One region of the Yersinia kristensenii genome, then DNA from elsewhere that is predicted to be linked to it. Evidence: predicted binding sites of a transcription regulator. Region 1 holds the regulator's gene; the other holds the start of a gene.

Region 1 (5,983 bases):
CCAACTTTGTTGCTGATCTGCTTCAGGTAGGGAGAGTGATAGCTCAGCCAGAGCATGGCTAACGTCTTGACGCATTTTTGCTAACTCAGCCTGTTGGTGCTGATGTTGTGCCAGTGACTTTTGCTGAGATTCTTGCGCATCTTGCTGACGTTGAAAGATTAATGCCAATTGCTGCTGATGTTTTTGTTGCTGTTGTTCTGCTTGAGTCAGAATATCTTTGGTCTGTTGATATTGCTGATTCAGCCGTTCATATTCCGCCAGTTTTAGCTGACAACTTTGCTCTGATTGTTCCTGTTGCTCCAGCCAGATTGTTAAGGCCGCAGGTTCATTTAAAGCAAATGTCAGCTCCAATGGCTGGGTCAGTGTTTGCCATTGCTGTTGGTAATCGATCAACTGCTGATTGCTGTGTTGTAACTCTTGTTCCAGATGTTTGAGCTGTTGTAGCAGGCTTTGAGTCTGGGCATTTAGTTCGGAACCCTCAGTTGATAGCCGCTCAACTTGTAGGCGCTGTTCCTCTACACGGATAGCTGTCTCTGAGGGCTTTACTGCCTGATACTCCGTAATGGCCGGGTGATCCAATGCACCACAGAGCGGGCATGCTTCTCCCGGTTGCAATTTGGCTCTTTCTGCTTCTAAGCGGACTATTTGTTTTTCGCGTTCCAGCAAAGTTTCCAGCGTCGTCAGATGTTGTTTTTGTTGTTTATATAACTGACGTTTTTCGGCCAACTGTTGTTCGAGCAGGATGAGCTGCTGTTGCTGGCTCGCTGCTTGCTGTTGCTGTTTATCATGCAGCGCCTGAATTTGCTGCACCAATGGCGATAATGCTGCTAATTGTTGCCGCACAGGCCGTTGTTGCTGGAGCATGAAGAGTTGTTGGCGTAGCTGCGCCGAGGGATGCTGTTGTTCAAGTGCGGTCAATTGTTGCTGAATGCTGCCTGTCTGTGATTGGGCTTGTACTAATGCCGTTTGCTGCTGTTTATCTTGTTTATTCAGCGTGTCTATTTGCTGTTGTAAGGCCGTGAGTAACGTCACTTGTTGCTGTCGCTGCTGCTCACTGTCAACTGCTTGTTGTTGCTGTATTTGTAATTGACGGAACTGCTCACGCCATAAAGGCAGATTCTTTTCCCAGTGCTGATGGTGGGCATACTGATGGGTGTATTCAGTCAGTTGTTGCAGGCGCTGTTGGGTTTGCTTTAACTGTTGCTCGTTCAGCTCAAGCTGTTGTCTACCTTGCCGTTCTTTACTTTGTAACTGTTGTAATTGCGTGCCAAGCAGCATTAATGAGTGTTGCTGCTGAGCAATAAGATTATCCAGCGGAATGATTTTTTGCTCGATCAGTATTTCTTGTTCATGCTGCTCAGCTGCTTGTTGTTGGCGAGCAAGATTGGCTTGCTCCAGCGCCCGAGCCAGTGGCGTGAGTTGCGTTTGAAGTTGTTGCTGTTGCCCCGCCAGTGTAGTGATGCGCAGTTGTATTTGCTGCAAATCCTGTAGGCTGCGCGAGCGCTCATGTAATAGAGGGCGCAGCTTTTCTGCGGGCTCACTGCGGGCTAATTGTTGCAATTCAGGCTGTGCCTGGTGATATTCTTGCTCAATAAGCTTCTGTTGCTGTTGATATTCCAGTACATTTTTTTGCTGCTGCTGCCAACTGGCGAGCCAATTTATTTGGTTTTGATTTACCCGCTGTTCTGCGGAAAGCTGCTTTTCTTGTCCTTCGAGTGAGTTTAATTGTTCTGCCAGAGCTAAACGCTGCTCTTCATTTAGCAACTCAATACCATTAGCGCGTTGGTGCAATACATCTAGCGCAGTCTTAGCCAGTTTATGTTGTTCAAAGACATATTCAGAGAGCCGCCCGTAGATGTCAGTACCGGTTAACTCTTCCAGTAATTCAGCGCGGTCATTGGCATCGGCATTGAGGAAAGCAGCAAATTGCCCCTGTGACAGCATCATGGATTTGGTAAAACGGCCAAAATCCAGCCCGGTGATTGCCGCCACCATATCGAGTTTATCGCGTACTTTATCGGCCAGGATTTTGCCATTTTCGCACAGTGCTAATTCAACTTTAGGAGCTTGCAAATTCCCTTCCGGGCTATTTTTAGCGCGCCGCTGGCTCCAGAATGCCCGATAACGCGTGCCTTTTACTTCAAATTCAACTTCAGCTAGCGACTCTGCAGTATGGCGGGTCATCAGTTCATTTTGACTAGGTGTGACAGTCAAACGCGGAGTCTGGTGGTACAGCGCGAGACAAATAGCATCGAGCAGGGTGGTTTTACCTGCCCCTGTAGGGCCGGTGATAGCGAATAAACCATTGCTGGCAAAGGGTTCAGCAGTGAAATCAATCTTCCATTCGCCCTGTAGAGAATTAATGTTTTTTAGACGCAGGCTTAAAATTCTCATGCTGGTCTCTCCTCTGCGGCATCTTTATCTTGCGAGATGTCCTCAACTACCTGATTGAACATTTGGCGCATACGTTGTTGGCGGGGTTCGGCTAAATCTGCTTCTAGTGCTAACCGGCGTTCAAATACATCAGTGACACTCAGCTCATTGAGTGTTTCTTTTTCTTGCCGCTCAATGCTGTTATTGCGCTGTTCTTTACTGCGCCTCAATAACACCACTTCTACCGGAAGCTCTGCGGCTAGTGCCTGAATTCGTTTTTGAATATCAGTGAGATAGTCTTGTGTGGCAACTTCAATATCCAGCCATACCGGTAAGCCTTGATGGTCGGCAAACTCAGCCAACTGTTGCTCTATTTGCGCTAAATCGCCTTTGATTAACTGCATCGGCTGAAATTGTGGGATGAATAGCGGGGTCACTGAGACTAATGCTTGCTGGGCAAACTCCACTAAATAAACACTTTTCTCTTTACTTAACTCATCAAAACTCAAGGCGATTGGCGAGCCGCTATAGCGAATATGCTCGGTTTTAGCAACTTGCTGTGCGCGGTGAATATGGCCCAGAGCAATATAATCTGCCGGGGGAAAAGCTTGGGCTGGGAACGCATCTAATGTGCCGATGTAAATATCACGAACCGAGTCCGAGGTGGTGACCCCCACGGTGGTTAAATGTCCGGTGGCAATAATTGGTAAGGGCAGCCCTAACTCAGCGCGCAGCTCAACGGCTCGCTGATAGAGCGCTTGATAGTGAGCAGCAATTGCTTCTTGTAATGCCAGTTGCTTTTGCCCACCGGATTCTCCGGCCTGACTAGTGACTAAATCGCGTGGGCGCAAAAAGGGAATCGCGCACAGCAAGGCCGCAGGTTGCTCCTGACGGTTTTTCAAAATAATAACTTGTTGGGCTAAATCATTACCAGCACAGGCAATCACCGTGGTATTCAAATAAGAAAGCAAACCCCGAGATTCATTCAGCGTTGATACTGAATCATGATTCCCCCCCAGAACAATTAACTGGCAGTTTGTCGGCTGGAGTTCGACCACGAAGCGGTTATACAACTCACGGGCATAGCTGGGTGGGGAACCGGTATCAAAAATATCACCGGCTATAATCAGCGCATCTACCTGATTTTCTTTGATCTGTTCAATGAGCCAGTGCAGAAAGGCTTGATGTTCAGCCGCACGGCTTTTGGTGAAGAAATGCTGGCCTAAGTGCCAATCAGAGGTATGAATAATGCGCATAAATCTCCCGCTAGGGCAGGTGGTATTCCAAAGATAATGGCGCTGATTATAAACACTGCCCGCCGGATGTCGCGGCTAAAAAAAGAGTGTGAGTGAAATCTCCGAGACGCTTCGCAAACTTGAGTGCTGCATTTTGCAATTATCATGAAATTTATCACTATGCTTATTGCTTGCAAGAGCGCGATGTTTTTCATAAAAATGTCACAAAACTGACGCATAATGGCTCCCGAAATCAAATAGTGACCACTAACTTACTGGCAGGGTTGATGATGGCAAGACGCATACTGGTAGTGGAAGATGAAGCCCCAATCCGTGAGATGGTGTGCTTTGTGTTGGAACAAAATGGCTACCAACCGTTAGAAGCCGAGGATTATGACAGCGCAGTAACCCGTTTATCAGAGCCTTACCCTGATTTAGTGTTGTTGGATTGGATGTTACCGGGGGGCTCGGGGATTCAGTTTATTAAGCATATGAAACGCGAAGCTCTGACCCGGGATATCCCGGTGATGATGCTGACCGCCCGTGGTGAAGAGGAAGACAGAGTTCGCGGTTTAGAGGTGGGTGCTGATGATTATATTACTAAGCCTTTTTCACCCAAAGAACTGGTGGCGCGTATTAAAGCAGTCATGCGCCGGATATCGCCAATGGCAGTGGAAGAAGTGATTGAAATGCAAGGACTGAGTCTTGATCCCTCTTCACATCGGGTGATGTCCAATGAGCAAGCGCTGGATATGGGGCCGACCGAATTTAAATTATTGCATTTCTTTATGACCCATCCAGAGCGAGTTTATAGCCGTGAACAGTTGCTTAATTATGTCTGGGGCACTAACGTTTATGTAGAAGATCGCACCGTTGATGTGCATATTCGTCGGCTACGCAAGGCACTTGAAACTGATGGCCATGACAGAATGGTACAAACTGTCCGGGGAACCGGGTACCGCTTCTCAACGCGCTACTGAGTTTTCAGTGCCGGAGAATTCGTTGTGTTAGAACGTTTATCATGGAAAACGCTGGCTTTAGAGCTGGCTCTTTTTTGTTTGCCTGCATTACTGTTAGGTGCCTTTATCGGGTACCTTCCTTGGTTATTGCTAGTCTCAGTAGTTGCCGCGCTGGTGTGGAATTTTTATAACCAACTCAAATTATCTCACTGGCTGTGGTTGGACCGCAGCATGACTCCGCCGTCAGGGCGTTGGAGCTGGGAACCTTTATTTTATGGCTTATATCAGATGCAACTGCGAAATCGGCGGCGTCGGCGAGAATTGGCCTTACTTATCAAACGGTTCCGCAGTGGCGCAGAATCTTTACCCGATGCTGTGGTGATGACCACCATTGACGGTAACATTTTCTGGTGCAACGGTTTGGCTCAGCAATTGCTGGGGTTCCGCTGGCCGGAGGATAATGGACAGCATATTCTTAACTTATTGCGCTATCCCGAATTCAGCCAGTATTTGCAGCAGCAAGAGTTTTCCCGCCCACTGACCCTGCAACTCAATAATGGCTATTATGTTGAGTTCCGCGTCATGCCTTATTCAGAAGGGCAATTATTGATGGTCGCCCGTGATGTTACCCAGATGCGTCAGTTGGAAGGGGCTCGGCGCAATTTCTTTGCCAATGTCAGCCACGAGCTGCGCACCCCCCTGACGGTGTTACAGGGATATCTGGAAATGATGCACGACCAAGAATTGGCGGGGCCATTACGGGATAAAGCGCTGGGAACGATGCAGGAACAGACCAAGAGAATGGATGGGCTGGTCAAGCAATTATTGACGTTGTCGCGAATTGAAGCGGCTCCTAATGTAGATATGAATGAACAAGTTGATATTCCTCGGATGCTCAAGATATTACAGCATGAGGTGCAAGCGCTGAGTGGTGGGCGTCATGAAATTACTTTCCGGGTTAATGATCAACTGAAAGTATTTGGTAACGAAGACCAACTGCGCAGTGCTGTTTCTAATCTGGTCTATAACGCGGTCAATCACACGCCTGATGGCACTAAAATTGAGGTGTGTTGGCAGAAAACTGCGCAAGGGGCACAGTTTCAGGTCAGTGACAATGGGCCGGGAATTGGCCCTGAGCATGTGCCGCGCCTGACTGAGCGCTTCTACCGGGTGGATAAGGCCCGCTCAAGGCAAACGGGGGGGAGTGGATTGGGGCTGGCAATTGTAAAACATGCTCTGAGCCACCATGACGCGCGTTTGGATGTCATGAGTGAAATCGGCTTGGGGACGAGATTTATTTTTACCTTGCCGAATCGATTGATTGTTCCGACGGTTTTAACCGAGAATGCAGTCAAATCCTAAGACTGCATGGACACTAAGCTGATGAGATGGGGAAAACTGGCGCTGCTGCATGCC
Region 2 (5,983 bases), 1.4 Mb from region 1:
CATTGGCCGCGCTCGGGCTATCATCCAGGCCACAGAGCCCTTGATAAACCCAATGGGTAAACTCACTTTCCCGTAAAGCGTCGCCCCAAGCTATTGGGCGCACCCCTTTCCAGCGCTCATTCAAAAACTGGCTAAGCTGTTCCCGAGATTGTTGCGGTGTGGTCACCTTAAAACGGCTGAGTAGACCCGCAGCGCGGCATGCGCAAAGCTCCCCCTGGCAAGTCCCCATGCCAACGCGAGTGCGGCGGCGTAAATCCAGTAGGTTATTAACTGACAAAGATTCAATGGCATAGCGCACTTCACCGGCGGTAACCGCCTCGCATTCACACACTAAACTGTTGTCCAGACGATTTCCTGCAAGTAACTGGGTCGCGCGGTCGCCGTGACGATACACCGCTGAGCCGCGAATGCTGGCGGGCAGAGAAATGACTTTGCTGAGCGTTTGCTCTGCTGATTGCTGTGAACCGGGAAGGGGCTCTTGGGCCGTGGTGCAGGCGGCGGTCACTCCCAGCTTTTCACAGACTTTATCTGTTGCCCATTCCGCCATCAGCCGGTAGGTCATCAACTTGCCGCCGGTGATGGTGATAAAACCTTCCAACCCATCACGGCTGGCGTGGTCGAGCAAGACGATGCCGCGACTCACATTACGCCCCGAAGGATCATCATCACTGGCGACCAGCGGCCTGACTCCGGCATAAGCCCGTAAAATGCGCGTTTGCGCCAGTTGCGGTGACAATTTTGACCCTTCACGAATTAAGGTATCCACCTCTTGTGCCGTGACGACCATATTGTCTATCTGATCGTAATCAATATGGGTGGAGGTGGTGCCGATCAGTGAAATGGTGTCGCCCGGCACTAAAATGTCGGCATCGGCCGGTTTACGGCAGCGGTTGATCACCATGTTGTTGATCCGATGGCCCAGGATTAACAACGCGCCTTTGGCAGGGAACATGCGAATACGAAGATCGGCATATTCAGCAATGTGCTGACCCCAAATCCCCGCGGCATTGACCACGATTTGCGCATGAATATCATATTGGCGCTGATTCTTACTATCAAAAACGCGCACGCCACTCACCCGATCACCCTGACGTAATAATCCGATAACTTGGTGATAAGTCAGTACATTGGCCCCGTGCTCACGGGCATCCAACATATTGGCGGCGGTTAAGCGGAAGGGATCAACTGTACCATCTGGCACACGAACAGCCGCAATCAGCGCGGGGTTGGCAGCAGGTTCCAGCCGTAATGCTTGTTTGGGATCAATGGCTTCGGCGTCGATCCCCGCATCCTGACAGCGAGCAATAAATTGCGCCTGATATTCCAGGGAGTCTTCCGGCAAGGTGATAAACAAACCATCGGTTTGCTCAATGCAATGGCGGGCAATACGTTTCAGAATCCGGTTTTCTTCAATACATTCACGGGCGGGTTCGCCATCAGTCACAGCATAACGTGCACCGCTGTGTAATAAGCCATGGTTGCGGCCTGTCGCGCCAGTGGCGATGTCATGTCTCTCAAGCAGAGTACAAGCCAACCCCCGTCGGGCGCAGTCTCGAGCAATCCCGGCCCCGGTCGCGCCACCACCAATGATGATGACATCCGTTTCTGTGTAAGGAGAACTGTTCGTCATGAAAGACCCCATTTTATCAGACAGCCGCCAAGCGGCTAATTATGAGTCTATTGAGCCACAGTCTTTATGGGTATTGTTTGATAAGGAACAAAAACGAACCAAAAACGAAAATAATATGGTGTATAAAAACCATGATTGTGATCAAAGTCACAGGTAATTTGTCATTACCGGTTTCAAAATGTTAACCAATCGCTCAAAATTGCCGCCGCTTTCATATAACTGTAACAAATGCGCCATCACTCACAGATAAGTTTCGCAATCTTATCTAGTATGACGTTCGTTATGGAACATAAACGACAATTGCTTCGCCGCTTAACCATCGGCAGCGTTTAACCACCGGGTAGACACCAGGCTATACCGGAGTCAAAAACTACAAAAAAGCCATCGGAGGCACTCATGTTGAGTATTTTTAAGCCCGCGCCACATGTGGCAAGGCTGCCCGCAGACCAGATTGATCCCACCTATCGCCGCTTACGTTGGCAAATTTTCATGGGTATCTTCTTCGGTTACGCGGCCTACTATCTGGTGCGTAAAAACTTTACTCTGGCCATGCCGTATTTGATCGAACAAGGATTCTCGCGCGGGGATCTGGGTTTCGCACTATCCGGTATTTCTATTGCTTATGGCTTCTCAAAATTCATCATGGGTTCGGTTTCTGACCGGTCTAACCCACGGGTGTTCCTCTCCGCCGGTTTGATTCTCGCCGCTGCCGTGATGCTGTTTATGGGCTTTGTGCCATGGGCGACATCCAGTATCGCGGTGATGTTCGTGCTGCTGTTCTTATGTGGTTGGTTCCAGGGTATGGGGTGGCCGCCATGTGGCCGTACCATGGTGCACTGGTGGTCTAAGAAAGAACGCGGCAGTATCGTTTCTGTCTGGAACTGTGCCCATAACGTGGGTGGTGGCTTGCCGCCATTGCTGTTCTTGCTGGGGATGGCATGGTTTAACGACTGGAAAGCCGCGCTCTATATGCCAGCGTTCGGTGCCATTTTGGTGGCATTGATTGTCTTTGGTTTAATGCGTGACACCCCACAATCTGTGGGCTTACCTCCGATTGAAGAGTACAAAAACGACTATCCAGATGACTATAGCGAAGAAGCGGAAGAAGAGCTGACGGCGAAGCAAATCTTCATGCAATACATTTTACCAAACAAGCTGTTATGGTATATCGCGATTGCTAACGTGTTTGTTTATTTGCTGCGTTACGGCATCCTCGACTGGTCACCTACCTACCTGAAAGAAGTAAAACACTTCGCGCTGGATAAATCCTCATGGGCATATTTCCTGTATGAATACGCAGGAATTCCAGGGACGCTGCTGTGTGGTTGGATGTCCGACAAAGTATTTAAAGGTAACCGTGGTGCCACCGGCGTGTTCTTTATGACATTGGTGACTATCGCGACCATTATTTACTGGCTGAACCCGGTTGGTAATCCAGGTATCGATATGGCCTGTATGATCACTATCGGCTTCCTGATTTACGGCCCAGTGATGTTAATTGGCTTACATGCCCTTGAATTAGCACCGAAAAAAGCAGCGGGTACTGCCGCAGGCTTTACCGGTTTGTTCGGTTATCTGGGTGGCTCGGTTGCGGCCAGTGCCATCGTCGGTTACACCGTTGACTACTTCGGTTGGGACGGCGGCTTTATGGTCATGATTGGCGGCAGCATCATGGCTGTTCTGTTATTGATCGTCGTCATGTTCAGTGAGAAAAAACATCACGCTGAGCTGGCCAGACAGGCAGAGCTGGATAAAAAATAATCTCTAAATGATTAAGTAGCTTACAGGCTGTGCCGTTATCTATGGATTAATAGCGACACAGCCTTTTTCATACCCTGAAATTGATAAATGGAGCAATATCAATGAAAACCCATATCAAAACCCTGGTAGCAAGTATGATTCTGGCATCTTCAGTCGCCGGCATGGCACATGCAGCTGAACCCGTAGCCAAAGATAAATCAGCCGATAAAGTGGTTATCGCGCATCGTGGAGCCAGTGGCTACTTGCCTGAGCACTCACTGCCCGCTAAAGCGATGGCCTACGCACAGGGCGCTGATTATCTTGAACAAGATTTGGTGATGACCAAAGATAATGAGTTAGTGGTTCTCCACGACCATTACCTCGACCGGGTAACAGATGTCGCCGATCGCTTTCCTGACCGTGCCCGTCAAGATGGCCGTTATTACGCCATTGACTTTACGCTACCAGAAATCAAGTCACTGAAATTTACCGAAGGCTTTGATATTGGTAAAGATGGTAAGAAAGTGCAGAGCTATCCGGGCCGCTTCCCAATGGGCAAGTCTGATTTCCGTGTGCACACTTTCCAGGAAGAGATTGAATTTGTTCAGGGGCTGAATCATTCAACGGGTAAAAATATCGGTATCTATCCTGAAATCAAAGCGCCATGGTTCCATAAGCAGGAAGGGAAAGACATTTCCACCAAGGTGTTGGAAGTATTGAAACAGTACGGTTACACCACCAAAGCCGATAAAGTCTATCTGCAATGCTTTGATGCCAATGAATTAAAACGCATCAAAAATGAGCTGGAACCGAAGATGGGCATGGACCTGAAACTGGTTCAACTGGTGGCTTACACTGACTGGAAAGAAACCTACGAACAGCAACCGAATGGCGAATGGGTTAATTACAGCTATGACTGGATGTTCAAACCCGGCGCAATGAAGAAAATCGCGCAATATGCTGACGGCATCGGCCCTGACTACCATATGCTGGTAGTTGAAACCTCGACGCCAAATAATATCCAACTGACGGATATGGTTAAAGAAGCCCATGCCAGCAATATGATGGTGCATCCGTTTACTATCCGCGCGGATAAACTGCCTAAATACGCCACAGATGTAAACCAACTGTTTGATATTATTTATAATCAAGCCGGGGTTGACGGGGTATTTACCGACTTCCCAGATAAGGGTGTGCAATTCCTGCAAAAACAGGGGCAGCACCAGTAAGTTAGCTGCCGTCAGTTAAAAATCAGAAGTTAAAAACTGAAATCAAAAAGGGGGACGGTAAGGGTTATCGTCCCCCCTCAGACTGATTACAAAGTTAAATGAAGGGGAATCGTGCCGTTGGGGTCGTAGTGGCGTAAGCCACCGGAGTGCCCCTAGGTATGGTAACCCCTTCACTCACGGAGCTATCAGCCCTTTGCCAATGATTTCCCGTTATTTATCAGTACCTAAAAACATCTTGCGCAGGTAATGGGGGACTGCATCATCAGCATTTGAGCCGATCACTTCGAGGTTCGGCAACATATCTTTTAAGCGCTGATGGGCATCGCGCATAATGCAGCCCTTACCCGACATAGACAGCATTTCCAGATCATTCATACCATCGCCAAATGCGATACATTCTTTCAATGAATAACCAATGATTTTAGACACTTGCTCAAGCGCATGGCCCTTGGATACCCCACCGCCCATGACTTCCAGACAGGTCGGGAAGGAGAAGCTGACATTCACCCGATCGCCCCAACGCGCATTGATGGCTTCTTCCAAAATCAATAATTTATCGTGATCTTCACAGGTGAAGTAAACCTTACACACCCCGTCAGTCGGCAGTAAAGCCGGTTCGAACACTTGATATTTGAACACCGATTCGCGGAAAAACTCTTCCTGTTCAGGGCTTTCGCGGTTCATGTACCATTCATCATTCAAATAGACGTTGGTTAGAATATCTGGATTATGATGTTCAATATTGTACAAATCACGGGCAATATCAGCATCAAGGTTATGACTGAAAATCAGTTCCCCAGCCGTGTTATGCACACGCGCGCCGTTGGAGGTTATCATAAAGGCGCTGATATCCAGGTTGTCGCGTATTTGCGCCACATCAATATGGTGGCGGCCAGTCGCAAACACAAAGTGCACGTCGCGCTGCGTCAGCAACTTGAGTGTCTCTTTGGTATAAGGCGTCAATATGTGGTCAGGTGACAGCAGAGTGCCATCTAAATCGGAAGCAACAACATGATACATAGCGGTATGTTCTAACCTCTGGTGGTGTCGGGATTTACCGGCCGACGGATTATTTTATGTTGTAAAGAAGAGTGATGTTGCGCAAAAAAGCGCAATATGGCGCTTAGCGCCTCAGCACGCAGGGTGTCCCGCTCGAACAGGATCTCATGGCGTGCGCCTTGAATGACCTTAGGCTGCCCCCCTTCGCAAGGGTGCCCCGCCAGAATCATTGCCTGAGAAAATGCATTATGGGCCGGGTTATGCACAACCCGATCATCACTGGCCTGTAGTAACAGAACCGGCGTAGTAATTTTGTCTGCCTGAGCAATAATTTGCTCACCCACCAGCATGCTTTCACGGATCCAATGATAGGTTGGCCCGCCAA

The links. Region 1 encodes PhoB, which activates phosphate uptake and scavenging genes when phosphate is short. Its sites were predicted from a motif close to CTGTCATAAAACTGNCNNAT; they were not measured.
Positions count from the first base shown of each region.
Region 2: the regulator PhoB is predicted to act here: its motif matches at 1,839-1,858, upstream of glpT (glycerol-3-phosphate transporter).

Region 1 covers NZ_UHIY01000001.1:2,503,575-2,509,557, forward strand. Annotated here, with positions in the region: gene DX162_RS11385 (AAA family ATPase) at 1-2,394, opposite strand, end outside; gene sbcD (exonuclease subunit SbcD) at 2,391-3,629, opposite strand; gene phoB (phosphate response regulator transcription factor PhoB) at 3,899-4,588, shown strand; gene phoR (phosphate regulon sensor histidine kinase PhoR) at 4,613-5,929, shown strand; gene DX162_RS11405 (PstS family phosphate ABC transporter substrate-binding protein) at 5,951-5,983, shown strand, end outside.
Region 2 covers NZ_UHIY01000001.1:1,055,216-1,061,198, forward strand. Annotated here, with positions in the region: gene glpA (anaerobic glycerol-3-phosphate dehydrogenase subunit A) at 1-1,630, opposite strand, end outside; gene DX162_RS22270 (hypothetical protein) at 1,629-1,787, shown strand; gene glpT (glycerol-3-phosphate transporter) at 2,027-3,391, shown strand; gene glpQ (glycerophosphodiester phosphodiesterase) at 3,493-4,599, shown strand; gene yigL (sugar/pyridoxal phosphate phosphatase YigL) at 4,810-5,619, opposite strand; gene pldB (lysophospholipase L2) at 5,631-5,983, opposite strand, start outside.